Regions from separate parts of the Neorhizobium turbinariae genome, predicted to be linked through region 1. Evidence: predicted binding sites of a transcription regulator. Region 1 holds the regulator's gene; each other region holds the start of a gene.

Evidence for each region. Region 1 encodes LexA, which represses DNA repair genes until DNA is damaged. Its sites were predicted from a motif close to TGTTCNNNNTGTGTTCNG; they were not measured.
Region 2: uvrA (excinuclease ABC subunit UvrA) is a predicted target of LexA. The motif match lies at 4,016-4,033, and genes of this name have one in related genera.
Region 3: recA (recombinase RecA) is a predicted target of LexA. The motif match lies at 3,194-3,211, and genes of this name have one in related genera.

What each region holds. Positions count from the first base shown of each region.
Region 1 is NZ_JALPRY010000001.1:351,411-357,848, forward strand. Features, by position in the region: gene M0654_RS01620 (DUF2059 domain-containing protein) at 1-231, shown strand, start outside; gene gltA (citrate synthase) at 390-1,679, opposite strand; gene M0654_RS01630 (ComEC/Rec2 family competence protein) at 1,966-4,473, shown strand; gene lexA (transcriptional repressor LexA) at 4,454-5,176, opposite strand; gene M0654_RS01640 (VOC family protein) at 5,371-6,240, shown strand; gene kdsA (3-deoxy-8-phosphooctulonate synthase) at 6,244-6,438, shown strand, end outside.
Region 2 is NZ_JALPRY010000015.1:178,159-184,596, reverse strand. Features, by position in the region: gene gyrA (DNA gyrase subunit A) at 1-2,443, opposite strand, end outside; gene M0654_RS14275 (MarC family protein) at 2,671-3,300, shown strand; gene M0654_RS14270 (single-stranded DNA-binding protein) at 3,361-3,909, opposite strand; gene uvrA (excinuclease ABC subunit UvrA) at 4,156-6,438, shown strand, end outside.
Region 3 is NZ_JALPRY010000015.1:86,550-92,987, reverse strand. Features, by position in the region: gene alaS (alanine--tRNA ligase) at 1-1,865, opposite strand, end outside; gene recA (recombinase RecA) at 2,045-3,133, opposite strand; gene dusA (tRNA dihydrouridine(20/20a) synthase DusA) at 3,360-4,388, opposite strand; gene M0654_RS13840 (fumarylacetoacetate hydrolase family protein) at 4,529-5,215, shown strand; gene M0654_RS13835 (gamma carbonic anhydrase family protein) at 5,240-5,767, shown strand; gene M0654_RS13830 (Fur family transcriptional regulator) at 5,764-6,174, opposite strand; gene znuB (zinc ABC transporter permease subunit ZnuB) at 6,190-6,438, opposite strand, start outside.

The DNA.
Region 1 (6,438 bases):
CTCGTGAACCGCGAACTCGTTCGCGCCGCGGAAATCTGGGCAAACGGCATTTCGCGTGACCTCACCAACCAGAGCACCGAGAAACTACGCGGCGTGATCGACGCAACGCCGATCGAGGCACCGACGGTGGACACCAGCGCGGCTGCACCGGCAAAGCCGGCCGCCAAGCCAGCCCCGGCAAAGCCGGCGGCTCCGGCCAAGCCTGCCCCGACGCCGGCACCGAAGCCCTGATCAAGCCTTATAACTCAATGATCCGCCCTTAGAGGCGGATCATTCGTTTTCAGGTACCGACTGCGAGGAGCGTCGGTTGAAGCAGTCTCAAATACGCCAAAAGAAAACCCCGGGGTTGTCGCCAACTCCGGGGTTTTCGTTTCGTGTCGATGAAGCGACTAGCGCTTCGAGATCGGCAGGTAGTCGCGCTGCGGTTCACCCGTATAGAGCTGACGCGGACGACCGATCCGCTGCTGCGGATCTTCGATCATTTCCGCCCACTGTGCGATCCAGCCGACGGTGCGGGCCAGCGCGAAGAGGACGGTGAACATGGTGGTGGGGAAGCCCATCGCCTTCAGCGTGATGCCGGAATAGAAGTCGATGTTCGGGTAGAGCTTCTTCTCGATGAAGTACTCATCCGTCAGCGCGATGCGCTCGAGCTCCATGGCAACCTGCAGGAGCGGGTCATCCTTGTGGCCAAGTTCGCCAAGAACTTCATGCGTGGTCTTCTGCATGATCTTGGCGCGCGGGTCATAGTTCTTGTAGACGCGGTGACCAAAGCCCATCAGGCGGAACGGGTCGTTCTTGTCCTTGGCGCGGGCGATGTATTCCGGAATGCGGTCAACGGTGCCGATTTCCTGCAGCATGTTGAGCGCTGCTTCGTTGGCGCCCCCGTGTGCCGGGCCCCAGAGGCAGGCGATGCCGGCCGCGATGCAGGCAAACGGATTTGCACCCGAAGAGCCGGCGAGACGAACGGTCGAGGTCGATGCGTTCTGCTCGTGGTCGGCATGCAGGATGAAGATGCGGTCCATGGCCCGAGCCAGAACCGGGTTCACCACATATTCTTCGCACGGCACCGCAAAGCACATGCGCAGGAAGTTCGACGCGTAGTCGAGATTGTTCTGCGGATACACGAAGGGCTGGCCGATGTGGTACTTGTAGGCCATCGCCGCGATCGTCGGCATCTTGGCGATCATGCGCAGCGATGCAACCATGCGCTGGTGTGGATCGGTGATGTCCGTCGAGTCATGGTAGAAGGCCGAGAGAGCGCCAACGGTGCCAACCATGACGGCCATCGGATGAGCGTCGCGGCGGAAGCCGGTGAAGAAGCGGCTCATCTGCTCGTGCACCATCGTGTGATGGGTCACGCGGTAGTCGAAGTCCTTCTTCTGGGCTGCAGTTGGCAGTTCCCCGTAAAGAAGCAGGTAGCAGGTTTCCAGGAAGTCGCCGTGTTCGGCGAGCTGCTCGATCGGATATCCGCGATGTAGCAGGATACCGTTGTCACCATCGATATAGGTGATCTTGGACTCGCAGGAGGCCGTCGACGTAAAGCCTGGGTCATAGGTGAAGGCACCGGTCTGCTTGTAAAGAGAGCCGATGTCGATCACGTCCGGACCGATGGTCCCCGACTTGACCTTCAGGTCGACTTTCTTGTCGCCCAGTACCACATTTGCGCTTTGTTCCGTCATTCTGATCCTCCAACCGTTCGGCGGCATGGCGCCTGACAAGCGCCACAAGAATTAAGCGTCCCGTGCTTTGCTATATGATCCGACCGCCGATGCCAAGGTATACGAAAGGCATTTTGTGCACCGCGAAATCAGCATGCCAAAGAGCAGGTTAACTCATTGAGCAATCTACTGGTGCATCCGGCAATCAGGCGGTGAAAGCAGGTGCTGATTACACCAGTTGACGGCGTGGCGGGAAACGCTAGGGTTGCAGCGACATGCCTTGTGTGGCCGCGGTTGAGGGGTTGCGGTGACGGATGAAACGGCATCTCTTGAAGCGCGCAAGCTGAACCTGTCGCTCGGGGAGGGCATGGGGCTCCCCAGACACGACCCGCCGGCAGTCGGTCATCACGGACAATTGTTCAGGACGCTGACGCGTTTGCCCACCGACAAGCCTGCCGCACCGCTCGCTCGTCTCCAGCAGGCGGCCGGTCGCAAGCTGCGACGGTTGCCTCGCGCCATGACGTTGGCTGTCGAGGAGGAGAGAGCCTTCGGGCATGGCTTCCTGTTCGTCCCGGTTGCTGTGGGCGGCGGCGCGGCCTTCTGGTTCAGCCTTGCGCGCGACCCACCATTTTGGCCTCTCGTGGTGTTTCTCATCACGAGCTCGTTGGCAGCGATTGCCATGCGCAACCGCGGTGGCGCGATGGCCCTCTCGCTGACGGCGGTGGCGCTGTTCCTGGCAGGCATGGTGCTTGCCGAGTGGGAAGCATGGCGGCGCAGCACGGTGCTCCTAGACTCGCCCGTCACCACCTTTGTAACCGGGGTCGTGGAGCGCCGAGAGGTCGATGCCTCCGGGCGCTGGCGATATATCGTGAAGGTATCGAAGACGGCGGAGCCGACGGTCGGTCGGTCGCCTGAGCAGGTTTCGCTTCTGGCGAGGTCGAAGCATCCGGCATTTCTGCCGGGTGACGTCATCAATGGGCGCGCACGGCTCTCGCCGCCCTCTGGCCCCGCGCTCCCCGGCCTGCATGACTTCGCCTTTACGTCCTACTTCGATGGGATTGGCGCCGTTGGCTTCTTTTATGGTGCGCCGAAGAAGGTCGAGCAGGCCGCGCCCGCCGAAGCCGGGTGGAATTTCGATACCAGGCGCTTCCTGTTTGGCCTGCGTGGCGCGATCGCCGAACGCATCCGCTCGGCTGTACTCGGAGATGCCGGTGCGTTCGCCGCCGCCATCGTTACCGACGAACGACGCGCCATATCCGCCGAAACCGTCGAGGCGCTACGTCTTTCGGGGCTGGCGCATATCGTGGCGATCTCGGGCCTCAACATGGCGCTTGCCGCCGGTATCTTCTTTATCGGCGTGCGCAGCGTGCTGTCGGTCTTCACAGGATTTGCCCAGCGTCACGCAATCAAGAAGATCGCAGCCGTCGGCGCTCTCGCCATGGCGACCGCCTACTACCTGATCTCCGGCTTTGGGGTGTCGGCGCAACGAGCCTACATCATGATGGCGGTGATGCTGGTCGCCGCGCTCCTGGACCGGCCCGCCATCAGCATGCGCAATGTTGCGATCTCCGCACTTGTCATCATGGCACTTACGCCGTCCGAGATCCTGGGCCCGAGCTTCCAGATGTCGTTTGCCGCGACGGCGGCGCTGGTTGCCGGTTACGCGCTCTGGAAGCGGCGCCGCGAGGGCAAGGATGCCGAGCACTTTCTGCTGCGTCACCCGCTGATGACGCCTTTGCTTGCGGGACTGACCTTCCTCTCCGGCATCTTCGTGACGTCTCTCATCGGCGGGTTGTCCACCTCGATCTATTCCATTGAACACTTTCATCGTCTCGCGACATACGGCCTTGCTGCCAACCTCGCGGCGATGCCGATCATTTCCTTCGTGGTAATGCCGGCAGGCCTGATCGGCATGCTGCTGATGCCGTTCGGGCTTGAATGGCCCTTCCTGACGGTGATGGGTTATGGTCTTGAAGCGGTCATCGCCGTTGCCAAACATGTTGCCGACTGGGGCGGCGATGTTCCTCTTGGGCGGCAGCATCCGTGGTTTCTTGCTGTCGCTACCGCCGGATTGTTGTTGCTCGTGCTCCTGCGCACGCGGCTGCGGCTTCTCGGGCTGCCGCTTCTTATGCTGGCGGTCATCTTGTCCTGGCAGGAACGGGCAAAACGGCTGCCGGATCTTCTGATCTCCGAGGATGGGACGCTGGTGGCGCTAACCCGTGGCCAGCAAGTAGCGACCAATCGTGCCCGTCCACCCGACTTTATCTTTGGCCAGTGGACGAGAGCGCTGACGCTGTCGCAGCCTTTGAAGCCGGATGTGAAGACCAGCCTGTCTCCGGGCGGCGACAATAATAGGCCTACTGAACCGTCTCGTGAGCGGCGGGCGCTGACGGAACAGGAAGTGGAGGCGGCCCGCTCTGCGATGCGATCAGCACCGGAAGGCGGGTTCAGCTGTGTCTCCAAGGCGTGGTGTGCGGCCAAAACCGATGGGAGCGTGACGGTCGCGGTGGTCGAGGATGGACGTTTCGCAGGCGCGGCGTGTGATGCCTCCGACATCGTCATAGCTCCAAGCGCCCGCTTCCACGAGTGTCGCTCCGGCGCGCTGATGATCAGCGGGCAAACGCTTCGAAAGGCAGGGGCGCTTGAGATCAACTTCAACCGCGCGAAGCAACGCGATCTTTGGACAGCAAGTGCTGCCATGGTCGGGCTCAGTCGCTCTTGGAACCGGCACCGCCATTACGACTGGCGGAGCAAAAGTTTCAGCGCGGAGCTGCCGGCGCCGCTTCGGGCTCTTCTCAGTGGTAGCGGCGAATAAGGCCGACGAGCTTGCCCTGAATCTTGACCCGGTCCGGCGGGAAGATGCGGGTTTCGTAAGCCGGGTTGGCAGCCTCCAGCGCGATCGAGCCGCCGCGACGACGGAAGCGCTTCAACGTTGCTTCTTCATCATCAACAAGCGCCACGATAATGTCGCCCGGATTGGCGGTGCTGCCGTTGCGGATCACCACCGTATCGCCATCGAGAATGCCGGCCTCGATCATCGAGTCGCCCTTGACCTCAAGCGCGTAATGCTCGCCCGCACCGAGCATCTCGGCTGGTACGGTAATATCGTGGGTGTTGTTCTGGATCGCCGAAATCGGCACGCCGGCCGCGATGCGTCCCATGACGGGGACAGTCGCCGAATTGGAATTGTCGGCCGCGGCGGGTGCAGGTTTGGCGGACGCGGTAGACGCTGACGGTTTACCAAGGCTGCCTTCGATCACACTCGGCGAGAAACCGCGGCGGGGCTGCATGCTGGGGGAGTAGGCCTCAGGGAGCTTGATGACTTCCAGGGCCCGGGCGCGGTTTGGAAGCCGGCGAATGAAGCCGCGTTCCTCAAGCGCTGTGATCAACCGGTGGATGCCAGACTTCGATGCGAGATCAAGTGCGTCCTTCATCTCGTCGAAAGATGGCGGTACGCCTGACTCCTTCATTCGTTCGTGAATGAAAAGCAGCAATTCCTGTTGTTTGCGCGTCAGCATGTCAGCACCCCAAGAGTCGGAAACAAATCCAGAACAGACACTATCTGTTCAGTATGTGTTCCGCAAGTGGCTAAATATCCGTGAAGTCATATGCATTTTTGTTGATCAGGAGCCGGTGATCTGGCCGTGAGAGCACTTGCTGCTGGCGTCGCGGTTGCCAATTTAAAAGGCCGGTTCTGGCTCGGGGGTATGACGTGAACGCAAGAGCAATCGATCATCTGGTCCTACCGGTGAAGGATCTGGCAGTGACGCGGGCGCGCCTTGGTGACCTTGGGTTCACGGTTGCACCCGATGCGCTGCACCCATTTGGCACCGCCAACGCCTGTGTTTTCCTGCGGGATGGGAGTTATCTGGAGCCGCTCGCATTCGCCAATCGTCGTCAGGCCGCAGCGGCTGCGAAGCGTGGCAATGTGTTCACCGAGCGCAATCTTGCCTTCTGTCGCACGAGGCATCGGGAGGGGCTTTCAGCCATCGTGCTCGCCACCGATGATGCGCAGGCGGATCATACCGCTTTCACGGCGCAGGGCATATCCGGCGGCGAGATGCTGGAGTTCGCCCGGCCGATGAAGCTTCCGGATGGCACGGAATCGGAGGCACGCTTTCGTCTCGCCTTTGCGGCCGACTCGCAGTCACCCAATTTCTTTCTGTTCTCCTGTCAGAGATTGAATCCACTGCCTTCGGGGCGGGAGGAACTGCTGAGCCATGCGAACGCGGTGATCGGCATCAGCGAGATCATCCTGGGTGCATCACAGCCCGATGCGGCCGTGCCGCTATTGGCGCAGGTGTTCGAGCATGAGCAGGATGAGTTGGGCGCCGGTTTCGTGGCAGCGAACGGCGTCCGTACACGGGTGATGTCCGACGATGACCTGGGGCTGCATTTCCTTCTTCCACCTCAAGCTGGCGGGGAAGGGCTGCAGGGCTGCGCCGTGATCTTCAAGACTACCGATCTTGCCGTGACAGAGATTACCCTTGCTGCTAATGACGTCGCATTCATCCGCCGAGAGGGCCGGGTGCTTGTTTCGGCAGCGCCCGGTCAGGGCGTTCTGTTCGGGTTTGAGGAATAGATCATGGAAGTTGCGGCCAATTCTCGTGTGCTCGTTGGTGAAGGCGCGGGCCAGGTTGTCTTCGCTCAGGATGCAAGGCTTTCGCTGATCGCCGGCCCCTGCCAGATGGAAACACGCGAGCACGCCTTCGACATTGCCGGCACGCTCAAGGAGCTCTGCGCCGAACTTGGCATCGGGCTGGTCTACAAGTCGTCCTTC
Region 2 (6,438 bases), on a different contig from region 1:
ACGAGGAGCGCTTGCCGAAGCCCTTTTCAGAAACGGTAAGCACGAACTGCTCGCGGGCCTTCAGTTCCTCGTAACGCTCGTCGGACAGTTGTCCCTCTTCGGTGACTTCCTCGCCTACCAGGGCGATGTCGTCTTCGTCGACACCAGCGGCACGACGCTCGATCGCGGACCGCTTCAGGTAGGCTGCACGTTCCCAAGGCTCAGCATCCACGTGGCCGACGATGGTCATCGAGATGATGCGGTCGCCTGGGGCCAGCGAGATGCCGCGGACGCCGATCGAGTTGCGGCCGGCAAAGACGCGCACGTCATCGACCGGGAAGCGGATGCATTGGCCGAGCGCGGTCGTCAGAAGCACGTCGTCGCGTTCGGTGCATGTTTCGACGGAGAGGATTTCATCGCCCTCGTCGTCGAGCTTCATGGCGATTTTGCCATTCCGGTTCACCTGGATGAAGTCGGACAGCTTGTTACGGCGTACCGTGCCCCGGGTCGTCGAGAACATGACGTCGAGGTTGTCCCACGTCGTCTCGTCTTCTGGCAACGGCATGATCGTGGTGATCCGCTCGCCCGGCTCCAGCGGCAACATGTTGATCAACGCCTTGCCGCGGGACTGCGGCGTGCCGATCGGCAGGCGCCAGACCTTTTCCTTGTAGACGATGCCGCGCGAGGAGAAGAACAGGACCGGCGTATGCGTGTTTGCCACGAACAGCCGCGTCACGAAATCTTCGTCGCGCGTCGACATGCCGGAACGGCCCTTGCCGCCACGGCGCTGCGCGCGGTAGGTGCCGAGCGGCACGCGCTTGATGTAACCGAGGTGCGAAACGGTGACCACCATGTCTTCACGGGCGATGAGATCCTCATCGTCCATGTCGGGGCCGCCTTCCATGATCTCGGTGCGGCGCGGCGTGCCGAACTCGTCACGAACGCCGGCGAGTTCTTCCTTGACGATCGAAAGGATGCGGATGCGCGACGACAGGATGTCCAGGTAGTCGCTGATTTCCGCGCCGATCTTGTTCAACTCGTCGGCGATTTCATCGCGGCCGAGAGCGGTCAGTCGTGCAAGACGCAGTTCGAGGATCGCGCGGGCCTGCTCTTCCGAGAGGTTGTAGGTGCCGTCCTCGTTGATCTTGTGGCGCGGGTCGTCGATCAGGCGGATCAACGGCTCGACGTCATGGGCCGGCCAGCGGCGCGTCATCAACTGCTCGCGCGCAGTCGCCGGATCAGGCGCACGGCGGATCAGGCTGATGATCTCGTCGATATTGGCAACCGCAATCGCAAGGCCGACCAAGACGTGGGCGCGCTCACGCGCCTTGCGCAGCAGGTATTTGGTGCGGCGGCTGACAACTTCCTCGCGGAAGGAGACAAACGCCCGCAGCATGTCGAGCAGCGAAAGTTGCTCCGGCTTGCCGCCATTGAGCGCCACCATGTTGCAGCCGAACGAGGTCTGCAGCGGGGTGTAGCGGTAGAGCTGGTTGAGGATCACCTCGGCATTGGCATCGCGCTTCAACTCGATGACAACGCGGTAACCCTGGCGGTCGGACTCGTCGCGCAGGTCAGAGATGCCCTCGATGCGCTTTTCGCGCACCAGTTCGCCGATTTTTTCGACCATCGTCGCCTTGTTCACCTGGTAGGGAACTTCGGTGATGATGATCTGCTCGCGGTCACCGCGCATCGGTTCGATGAACGCGCGCCCGCGCATGATGACCGAGCCGCGGCCGGTCTCATAAGCGGAGCGGATGCCGGAACGGCCGAGGATCAGAGCGCCGGTCGGGAAGTCCGGGCCGGGAATGATCTGCATCAGTTCAGACAGTTCGATGGCCGGATTATCGATCAGCGCGATGCAGCCGTCGATGACTTCCGACAGGTTGTGCGGCGGGATGTTGGTCGCCATGCCGACGGCAATGCCGCCCGCGCCGTTCACCAGCAGGTTCGGGAACTTCGCAGGGACGACGACGGGCTCGGATAGCGTGCCGTCGTAGTTGTCGCGGAAGTCGACCGTTTCCTTGTCGAGATCGTCGAGCAAGGTATGCGCCGCCCTCTGCAGACGGCATTCGGTGTAACGTTCGGCTGCTGGCGGGTCACCATCGATGGAACCGAAGTTCCCTTGGCCATCGATCAGCGGCAGGCGGAGTGACCAGTCTTGCGCCATACGCGCCAAGGCGTCATAGATCGCAGCATTGCCGTGCGGATGGTATTTACCCATCACGTCCCCGGTGACGCGGGCGCACTTCACATATTTCTTGTTCCAGTCGATGCCGAGTTCGGACATCCCGTAGAGGATGCGCCGGTGAACCGGCTTCAATCCATCACGAACGTCAGGAAGCGCGCGGCTGACGATGACGCTCATGGCGTAATCGAGATAGGACCGCTGCATCTCTTCCATGATGGAAATGGGTTCGATGCCTGGAGGCAGCTTTCCGCCGCCGGGTGTGCTTTGTTCAGTCAAATCGGATCACGATCTTTGTTCGGAATCAGTTGCATTTTTATAGCCGAAAGCAGCGGGAGGCGCCAATTTCGGGCAAGGTTTTGAACAGATTTCGCGGCTTGGATGCGCCGTATTCAGAGGTCCAGGAACGTTCAAGCCGTCGCCTTGGCAGGCTTCCATTCCCGGTTGGCTTGTCCTAACAATCTTGCGACCCAACTGCAAGGATTTGCAGCCCAGAAGGAGAGCCGATGCCAACGCCAGATATGCTGGTCAATGCCCTGACGACGATGTTGGTGACCCTCGACCCGCCCGGGCTTGCCCCGGTGTTCTTGGGTCTCACCGTCGGGATGACGGCGGTGCAGCGCCGCCAGGTGGCTTTCCGGGGCTCGATCATTGCCTTCGGGATCCTTGCCGTCTTTGCGCTGTTCGGCTCAAGCGTGCTCGGCCTGCTCGGCATTTCGATCGGGGCCTTCCGCATCGCCGGCGGCCTGCTTCTGTTCTGGATCTCGTTCGAGATGGTGTTTGAGCGCCGGCAGGAGCGCAAGGAAAAGACATCCAAGGCGGCGATCACCATCGACCATATCCAGAATATCTCGGTTTTCCCTCTCGCCCTGCCGCTGATCGCCGGGCCAGGCGCGATCTCCGCCACCGTACTGCTTTCCGGGACGTTCCCCGGCCCGCTAGACCGGGCGCTGCTCATCGGCATCATCGCGCTGATCATGGCGGTGCTTTACGCGACCCTTTTGATCGCAGAGCAGCTTGACCGTTTCCTCGGGGTAACGGGACGCGCCATCCTGACGCGACTGCTTGGTGTGATCCTTGCCGCACTTTCCGTGCAGTTCGTTCTCGACGGGATCCGCTCGGCCTTCAACCTCTGAGCTAGCGCGAAGACATCACCAAAGAAAATGGCGGCCCGAGGCCGCCATTTTTGTGTCTAGTCAGAACGGGATGTCGTCGTCGAGATCGCGGGAGAAACCTCCGCCACTCGCGGGCTGGCTGCCGCCGCGGCCTGCACCGCCACCGGACGGACGGCGCTCGTAATCGCCACCGCCACCGAAGTCATCACCGCCACCGCCGAAGTCGTTGCCGCGGCCACCACCACCGCCGTAACCGCCACGATCGCCGCCGCCTTCGCCGCGACCATCCAGCATGGTCAGGGTGGAGTTGAAGCCCTGGAGCACGATTTCGGTCGAGTAACGGTCATTGCCGCTCTGGTCCTGCCACTTGCGGGTCTGGAGCTGGCCCTCGATGTAGAGCTTGGCGCCCTTCTTGACGTATTGCTCCACAACCTTGGTCAGGCCTTCGTTGAAGACCACAACATTGTGCCATTCGGTCTTTTCACGGCGCTCGCCGGTATTGCGATCCCGCCACTGTTCGGACGTTGCGACGCGCAGATTTGCGATCGGCCGGCCGTCCTGGGTGCGGCGGATCTCCGGATCTGCTCCAACATTACCAATGAGTATAACCTTGTTGACGCTTCCAGCCATAGTCTCACCTTATCCGCCGCCGCACAGCGGCTCTTCGTTTCCGCCTCACCTTACCCCAAGCTTGCCGAGCATGGGGCGGTTCACAATCGTAATCCACAGTGTATTTTGTTCTTTATTTGTTCTAGTTCGTGATTATACTGGAGTCAATCCGAGTCGAATTGGCCGGTGACCTGAGCCGGTTTCGGCTCGACACCCGCCGATCAATCACTACATAAGGACCTTCAAACCTCCCCCGAAGGCATGACGATGAGTGAACTAAAGACCATTTCGATACGTGGTGCGCGCGAGCACAATTTGAAGGGGATCGATCTCGATCTTCCGCGCAACTCACTGATCGTGATGACGGGATTGTCCGGCTCCGGCAAGTCTTCCCTAGCATTCGATACCATTTATGCGGAAGGCCAGCGGCGTTACGTCGAGAGCCTTTCGGCCTATGCGCGCCAGTTCCTGGAGATGATGCAGAAGCCGGATGTCGACCAGATCGAGGGTCTTTCCCCGGCGATCTCCATCGAACAGAAGACGACGTCGCGCAATCCGCGTTCAACAGTCGGCACCGTCACCGAGATCTACGACTACATGCGCCTGCTATTCGCGCGCGTGGGCGTTCCTTATTCACCTGCGACGGGGCTTCCAATTGAAAGCCAGACCGTCAGCCAGATGGTCGACCGCATCCTCACCTTCGAGGAAGGCACGCGCCTCTACATCCTGGCGCCGATGATCCGCGGCCGCAAAGGCGAGTACAAGAAGGAACTCGCTGAACTGATGAAGAAGGGCTTCCAGCGCGTAAAGGTCGACGGGCAGTTCTACGAGATTGCCGATGTCCCTGCGCTGGACAAGAAGTACAAGCACGACATCGATGTTGTCGTTGACCGCCTCGTGGTTCGCTCCGACATCTCGGCGCGTCTGGCGGACAGCCTCGAGACATCACTGAAGCTCGCGGACGGCCTGGCGATCGCTGAGTTCGCCGACAAGCCGCTGCCTGCCTCAGAAACCGCTGCCGGCGGTTCGGCTAACAAGTCGCTCAACGAAACTCATGAACGGGTGCTGTTCTCCGAAAAGTTCGCCTGCCCTGTGTCCGGCTTCACCATCCCGGAAATTGAGCCTCGGCTATTTTCCTTCAACAATCCCTTCGGCGCCTGCCCGACTTGCGATGGTCTCGGCTCGCAACAGAAGGTGGACGAGAATCTGATCGTGCCGGAGCCCGCGCGAACACTGCGGGATGGAGCGATCTCGCCTTGGGCAAAATCCAGTTCGCCATATTACAACCAGACGCTCGAGGCGCTTGGCAATTCTTTTGGCTTCAAGCTATCGAGCCGCTGGAACGAGCTGTCGGAAGTGGCCCAGAAGGCGATCCTGCATGGGACCGAGGAGAAGATCGAGTTCCACTATGCCGATGGCGCCCGCTCCTACAAGACGGTGAAGAACTTCGAGGGCATCGTTCCGAACCTTGAACGGCGCTGGAAGGAAACAGATTCGGCCTGGGCGCGCGAGGAGATCGAGCGCTACATGTCGGCCGCCCCCTGCCCCGCCTGCAACGGTTTCCGTCTGAAGCCAGAGGCGCTGGCGGTGAAGATTAACAAGCTGCATATCGGCCAGGTTACGGACATGTCGATCAAGGTGGCGCGCGACTGGTTCGAGGCGCTGCCGGAGCAGTTGAACGCCAAGCAGAATGAGATCGCAGTTCGAATCCTGAAAGAGATCCGCGAGCGCCTTCGCTTCCTGAACGACGTCGGGCTGGATTACCTCAGCCTGTCGCGCAATTCCGGCACCCTGTCAGGTGGTGAAAGCCAGCGTATCCGGCTCGCATCGCAGATCGGCTCAGGTCTTACCGGCGTGCTCTATGTTCTTGACGAGCCGTCGATCGGCCTGCACCAGCGCGACAATGCCCGCCTGCTCGAAACGCTCAAGCACCTGCGCGACATCGGCAATACGGTGATCGTTGTGGAGCATGACGAGGACGCGATTCTAACGGCGGATTACGTGGTCGATATCGGCCCCGCTGCCGGTATCCACGGCGGCCAGATTGTTGCCGAAGGAACGCCGCAGCAGGTGATGGCGAACCCGAAATCTCTGACCGGCAAGTACCTGTCGGGCGAACTTGGCGTCGCTATCCCGGCGGAACGGCGCAAGCCGAAGAAGGGCAAGGAGCTCAAGGTCTTTGGTGCCCGTGGCAACAACCTGAAGAATGTCACCGCGGCGATCCCGCTTGGTGTCTTCACGGCGGTGACGGGCGTTTCTGGCGGTGGCAAGTCCACCTTCCTGATCGAGACGCTTTACAAGGCGGCTGCACGTCGCGTCATGGGCGCGCGCGAAATCCCGGCCGAACACGACCGGATCGACGGGTTCGAGCATATCGACAAGGTGATCGACATCGACCAGTCGCCGATTGGTCGCACGCCGCGCTCCAACCCGGCGACCTATACCGGCGCCTTCACGCCGATCCGCGACTGGTTTGCCGGCCTGCCGGAAGCAAAGGCGCGCGGTTACCAGCCCGGCCGTTTCTCGTTCAACGTCAAGGGCGGCCGCTGC
Region 3 (6,438 bases), on a different contig from region 1:
TGCAGGATGATGGCGTTCGCCATATCCTCGACCTTTTGCAGTTCCTCTGCCGACATCGGCTTGGGATGCGACACGTCGAAACGCAGGCGCTCGGGCGCGACCAGCGAACCCTTCTGTGCGACATGCGTTCCCAGCACTTCGCGCAGGGCCTCATGCAACAGGTGAGTTGCCGAGTGGTTGGAACGCAGCCGCGAACGGCGTGCATGGTCAACCTTCAGCGCGACGGCATCACCAACCTTCAGCGTGCCTTCGGCGACAGCCGCCGTATGAACGAAGAGACCTTCGCCCTTCTTCTGGGTGTCCGACACCGTCAGCTTGGCGCCATCGGCAGAAATCACGCCGGTGTCACCCATCTGGCCACCGGATTCGCCGTAGAACGGCGTCTGGTTGACCACGACCTGCACCTGCTCACCGGCAGCCGCTGTTTCGACAGCCTGGCCGTCACGAACGATGGCCTGGATCACACCTTCGGCCGTCTCCGTGTCGTAACCCAGGAACTCGGTTGCGCCGAGCTTCTCCTTGAGCTCGAACCAGATCGTTTCGGTCGCCTTGTCGCCAGAGCCGGCCCAGTGCGAGCGGGCTTCTGCCTTTTGGCGTTCCATTGCATCCGTGAAGCCTGCCACATCAACGCCGATCTCACGGGCCCGCAGGGCGTCCTGTGTCAGGTCGAGCGGGAAGCCGTAGGTATCATAGAGCTTGAAGGCCGTTTCGCCGTCCAGCATGTCGCCCTTGCCGAGCGTCGTCGTGGCGTCGGACAGCAGCGTCAGGCCGCGCTCCAGCGTCTTGCGGAAGCGATTTTCTTCCAGCTTCAAGGTTTCAGAAATCAGCGATTCCGCCCGCACCAGTTCCGGATAGGCGCGACCCATTTCGTGAACCAGCGCCGGCAGCAGCTTCCACAGTAGCGGCTCGCGCGCGCCGAGCAACTGGGCGTGGCGCATGGCGCGACGCATGATGCGGCGCAGAACGTAACCACGGCCTTCGTTGGACGGCAGGACGCCGTCGGCGATCAGGAAGGCAGACGATCGCAGGTGGTCGGCGATGACGCGATGGCTGGCGCGGCGGTCGCCTTCAGCCTTGACGCCCGTTGCTTCTTCCGAGGCCGAGATCAGCGCGCGGAAAAGGTCGATGTCGTAGTTGTCGTGCTTGCCCTGCAGGACGGCGGCTACACGCTCAAGGCCCATGCCCGTATCGATCGACGGACGAGGCAGGTCGATGCGCTCGTCCTTCGTGACCTGCTCGTATTGCATGAAGACGAGGTTCCAGATCTCGATGAAGCGGTCGCCATCTTCATCGGGAGAACCCGGAGGGCCGCCCCAGATATGGTCGCCGTGGTCGTAGAAGATTTCCGAGCAGGGACCGCAGGGGCCGGTATCGCCCATGGCCCAGAAGTTGTCGCTAGTCGGGATCCGGATGATCCGGTCGTCCGTGAGCCCGGCGATCTTCTTCCAGAGGTCGAACGCCTCATCGTCGGTGTGGTAGACAGTGACAAGCAGACGCTTGGCGTCGAGCCCGAATTCCTTGGTGATCAGGTTCCAGGCGAGTTCGATCGCACGCTCCTTGAAATAGTCGCCGAACGAGAAGTTGCCGAGCATTTCAAAGAAGGTGTGGTGGCGCGCCGTATAACCGACATTGTCGAGGTCGTTGTGCTTGCCGCCTGCGCGCACGCATTTCTGCGCCGTCGCGGCGGTCGTATATGGCCGCTTTTCAAGGCCGGTAAAGACGTTCTTGAACTGTACCATACCGGCGTTCGTGAACATCAGGGTCGGGTCGTTGCGAGGCACCAGCGGACTGGAGGCGACAGCCTCGTGTCCATTCTTCTTGAAGTAGTCGAGGAATGTCGACCGGATCTCATTCACGCCGCTCATGCTACGCCCTTTACCGCCGGATGCCGTCTGGATGTTCAAAAACCAAAGGCTTGTACCGTCCACACCTTTAGCTGTCCAGCCGCCCTGCCCCGGACAAAACGAGAAACCGGCCGCGCATTTTCATGCACGACCGGTTGGACCGTAAGCGGTGGAGTAAACTCCGAGTGCGGCGGTACCGCTTACAGGTCGGCAGCCATATCGCCGTCGTCTGCGTCCGGCCCGCCATTCTGGAGGAACCGGTCGGCGATCAGCCCTGCATTCTGGCGCAGCGACATTTCGATCTCGCGGGCCACTTCAGGATTGTCGCGCAGGAAGGTCTTCGCATTCTCGCGGCCCTGCCCAAGACGCTGGCTGTTGTAGGAGAACCAAGCCCCGGACTTCTCGACGATGCCAGCCTTAACACCCAGATCGACCAGTTCGCCGGTCTTGGAGACGCCTTCGCCATACATGATGTCGAATTCGACCTGCTTGAAGGGAGGCGCCATCTTGTTCTTGACGACCTTCACGCGGGTCTGGTTGCCGATCACCTCTTCGCGTTCCTTGACCTGGCCGATACGGCGGATGTCGAGGCGAACCGAAGCGTAGAACTTCAGTGCGTTACCGCCCGTCGTGGTTTCCGGCGAACCGAACATCACGCCGATCTTCATGCGGATCTGGTTGATGAAGATCACCATCGTCTTCGACTTGGAGATCGAGGCGGTCAGCTTGCGCAGCGCCTGGCTCATCAGGCGGGCTTGGAGACCCGGCAGGCTGTCGCCCATCTCGCCTTCGATTTCCGCGCGCGGCGTCAGGGCGGCAACCGAGTCGACGACCAGGACATCAACGGCACCAGAGCGCACCAGCGTATCGGTGATTTCGAGGGCCTGTTCACCGGTATCCGGCTGCGAGATCAGGAGGTTTTGCAGATCGACACCAAGCTTGCGCGCATAAACCGGATCAAGCGCGTGTTCCGCGTCAACGAAGGCGCAGATGCCACCCTTCTTCTGGGCTTCCGCGATCGTCTGCAATGCAAGCGTTGTCTTACCCGAGCTTTCCGGGCCGTAGATCTCGATGATGCGCCCCTTGGGCAGCCCACCGACGCCAAGCGCAATATCAAGGCTCAGCGAGCCCGTCGAAACTGTTTCAATCTCGACGACGCTTTCGTTTGCGCCGAGCTTCATGATCGATCCTTTGCCGAAGGACCGTTCGATCTGCGAAAGTGCTGCTTCCAGCGCCTTGCTCTTGTCCACGCCTTTATCCTCTACGAGCCGCAATGAGTTCTGTGCCATGTTTGGTCCACCTTTAGGTTATTGCCGCCCTGCAAGCAATGAAGCAGCCGATGACGAACATGTACTCTTTTTGTTCTCATTTGGCAAGGGGCAGTGATGTAGCTGTTTTTAAAGCGGAATGGGTCTCATCTTCTCTTTTTGTTCACATGTCGTTTAGAGATCCAGGACCTGTGGACAACGCGGCACGCGCAAAACCGCTTGGTAACGAATCAGATGGACCTGATGATTAGCTTGCGAGCCGCTTGACGCCGCCTTCGATATCCACGGCAGCGAAGGCGGCTGCAATCACGTCCACACCCGCACCCGGGCGTGTCGCGTCAGTGGAGAGGATCTGCCGGAAGCGCCGAGCGCCGACGTAACCCTGGAACAGGCCCACCATGTGGCGCGTGACGTGATGCAGCCGCCCGCCTGATGCGATCACGCCTGTCGCGTATTCCATCATGGTGTCGCGCAGCGCCAACCAATCAATCTCCGGCCTACAGCGTTCGTCGACCGCGCCCGAGCCAAGGAGATCATCAACGCCTGCCAGCAGTCCGGCATTCTGGTAAGCTGCTCGACCGAGCATCACGCCGTCCATCACCGCCAGGTGTTCGCGTGCCTGCGTTAGATCGCCGATGCCGCCATTGATGCCGATGAAAACGTGCGGGTTTTCGCGTTTCATCCGGTGCACCAGCGCATAATCCAGCGGGGGAATTTCGCGGTTTTCCTTGGGCGACAGGCCCTGCAACCAGGCTTTGCGGGCGTGGATCCAGATCGCGTCGGCGCCGGCGCCGATCATCCGGCTGAGGAATTCCGGCAGCACCTCGGCCGGTTCCTGGTCATCGATGCCTATCCGGCACTTCACCGTGACCGGCACGGGAGACACCTTCTTCATGGCCTCGACGAGGCTTGCGACATGCACGCCGTCGCGCATCAGGCAGGCGCCGAATGTGCCGGACTGCACACGGTCGGATGGGCAGCCGACATTGAGGTTGATCTCGTCATAACCATATTCGCTGGCGATGCGGATGGCTTCCGTCAGTTTGCCGGCATCCGAGCCACCGAGCTGGAGTACGACGGGATGTTCTTCCGGTGAATACGACAGGAGGCGCTCGCGCGGCCCGTGGATGATCGCGTCGGCAACCACCATCTCGGTATAAAGAAGGGCCTGCTTCGACAGCTGTCGATGCAGGAAACGGCAGTGCCGATCGGTCCAATCGATCATCGGGGCCACGGCAAAGATCTTGCGGCCGTCTTTCAGCGCCTCAGCATACATCCATTCAATCCTTTTTGCGGGCTCCATACCTCAAAGCAGCCCGATCTGCCAATTGTGCGGCTTGCCCGAACGGGACTATCCATGGCAGCCTTCAAGCAGGACCCCGAATGTCCCTCCCCATTGTTGATCAGGACCCATTCATGCGCGCCACAGTCATCCCGTCTCCAGAACCCGTTTTGCTCGATGTCAAAGACAGGACAGAGCAGTTTCCGGTGCGTCGGGTTTATTGCGTTGGCCGCAACTACGCCGACCATGCGATTGAAATGGGGCATGATCCATCCCGCGAGCCGCCCTTCTTTTTCCAGAAGAACGCGGACAATCTGTTTAACGGCGACACCTTCCCCTACCCGTCGGCCTCCAGCAACGTACATTTCGAGGTAGAACTGGTCGTCGCACTGGCCGATGGCGGATCGGATATCCCCGTCAGCGAAGCCATGTCCAAGGTTTATGGTTATGCCGTCGGCATCGATTTCACCCGCCGTGACCTCCAGGACGTCGCGAAAAAGATGAGCCGCCCGTGGGAGGCTGCAAAAGCCTTCGAGAAGTCTGCTCCGGTGTCTGCCATCGTACCGGCAACCGAACTCGACTATCCTGGAATGGGGGCGATCTGGCTCGAGGTCAACGGCGAGCGCAAGCAGAGCGGCGACCTAAACCAGATGATCTGGAAACTGCCGGAAATCATTGCAGAACTTTCGAAACTGTTCGTACTCGCTCCGGGCGACGTGATCATGACCGGCACGCCGGCTGGTGTTGGTCCAGTGGTGCGCGGCGACAAGGTCGCTTGCGCTATCGACGGCATCGGCACCCTGTCGCTGACCGTCAGCTGAATATATTTTCGGGGAGGACGTAATATGCCCGTTTATGCCTTGGGAGAATTCGAGCCGAGCCTGCCGACGCCCGATCGGTACTGGATCGCACCGAACGCCACCGTTATTGGCCGCGTTGAACTCGCCGAGGACGTGGGCATCTGGTTCAACACGGTGCTGCGCGGCGATAACGAACCGATCGTTGTCGGCGCGCGCTCCAATATTCAGGAAGGGGTGATGATCCACACGGATCCGAGCCACCCCGTTCGGATCGGCGAAGACTGCACGATCGGCCACCACGCGATCATCCATGGTTGCACGATTGGCGACAACTCGTTGGTCGGCATGGGCGCCACGATCCTCAACGGGGCGAAGATCGGCAAGAACTGCCTGGTGGGCGCAAACGCGCTCGTTACCGAAGGCAAGGAATTTCCGGACAATTCGCTCATCGTCGGTTCACCCGCAAAGGCAATCCGGATGCTCGACGACGCGGCGGTGGAAAAACTCAGGCAGTCTGCCGAGATGTATGTCGCGAACTGGAAGCGTTTCGCCCGCGACCTGCGTCCGCTCTAGGCGGCGCAGCCACGGCAAAGCCCGCGTATTTCGATGGTGGTCTTGGCGGGTCTGAAGCCCCTGCCCCTGGCCCAGTCGCCCAGGCGATGATCAACCTCGTGGTCATGGAACTCGGATACTTGGCCGCAGCTTTCGCAGATGGCGAAGGCGACGGTGCCATGACCATGGCCCGCGCCACAACAGGTACTTTCCCGATGAGCGCAAGCCACGAAAGCGTTCAGGCTTTCAAGCCGGTGCACGATGCCAAGCTCGGTCAGCTTGTCGAGCGCGCGATAGACCTGCAGTGGCGCCCGGAAGCCGTGGTCGCGTAGCTTATCAAGGATCGTATAGGCGCTCATGGGCGCTTCCGAGCGGCTCAGCACGTCAAAGACCAGCGTCTGGTTCTTCGTCAGCGAAGGCGAGGACACGGGTGCGTTCATGGATCATACTCCCTTGCTGCCGGCGCGGCCGGACGTCTTTCTGCCGGCGGCAGGCAGCAGGCTCAGGATGAAAAGTAAGAGTGCCGCCACCACAATAGAAGGACCAGACGGCGTGTCGTAGTGCAGCGAGCCGAACAGGCCGCCCACGACAGCAAGGACGCCGATCAGCGAGGCGAGTACCGCCATCACCTCGGGGCTTGCGGAGAAGCGACGCGCCGTTGCGGCAGGAATGATCAGCATCGAGGTGATGAG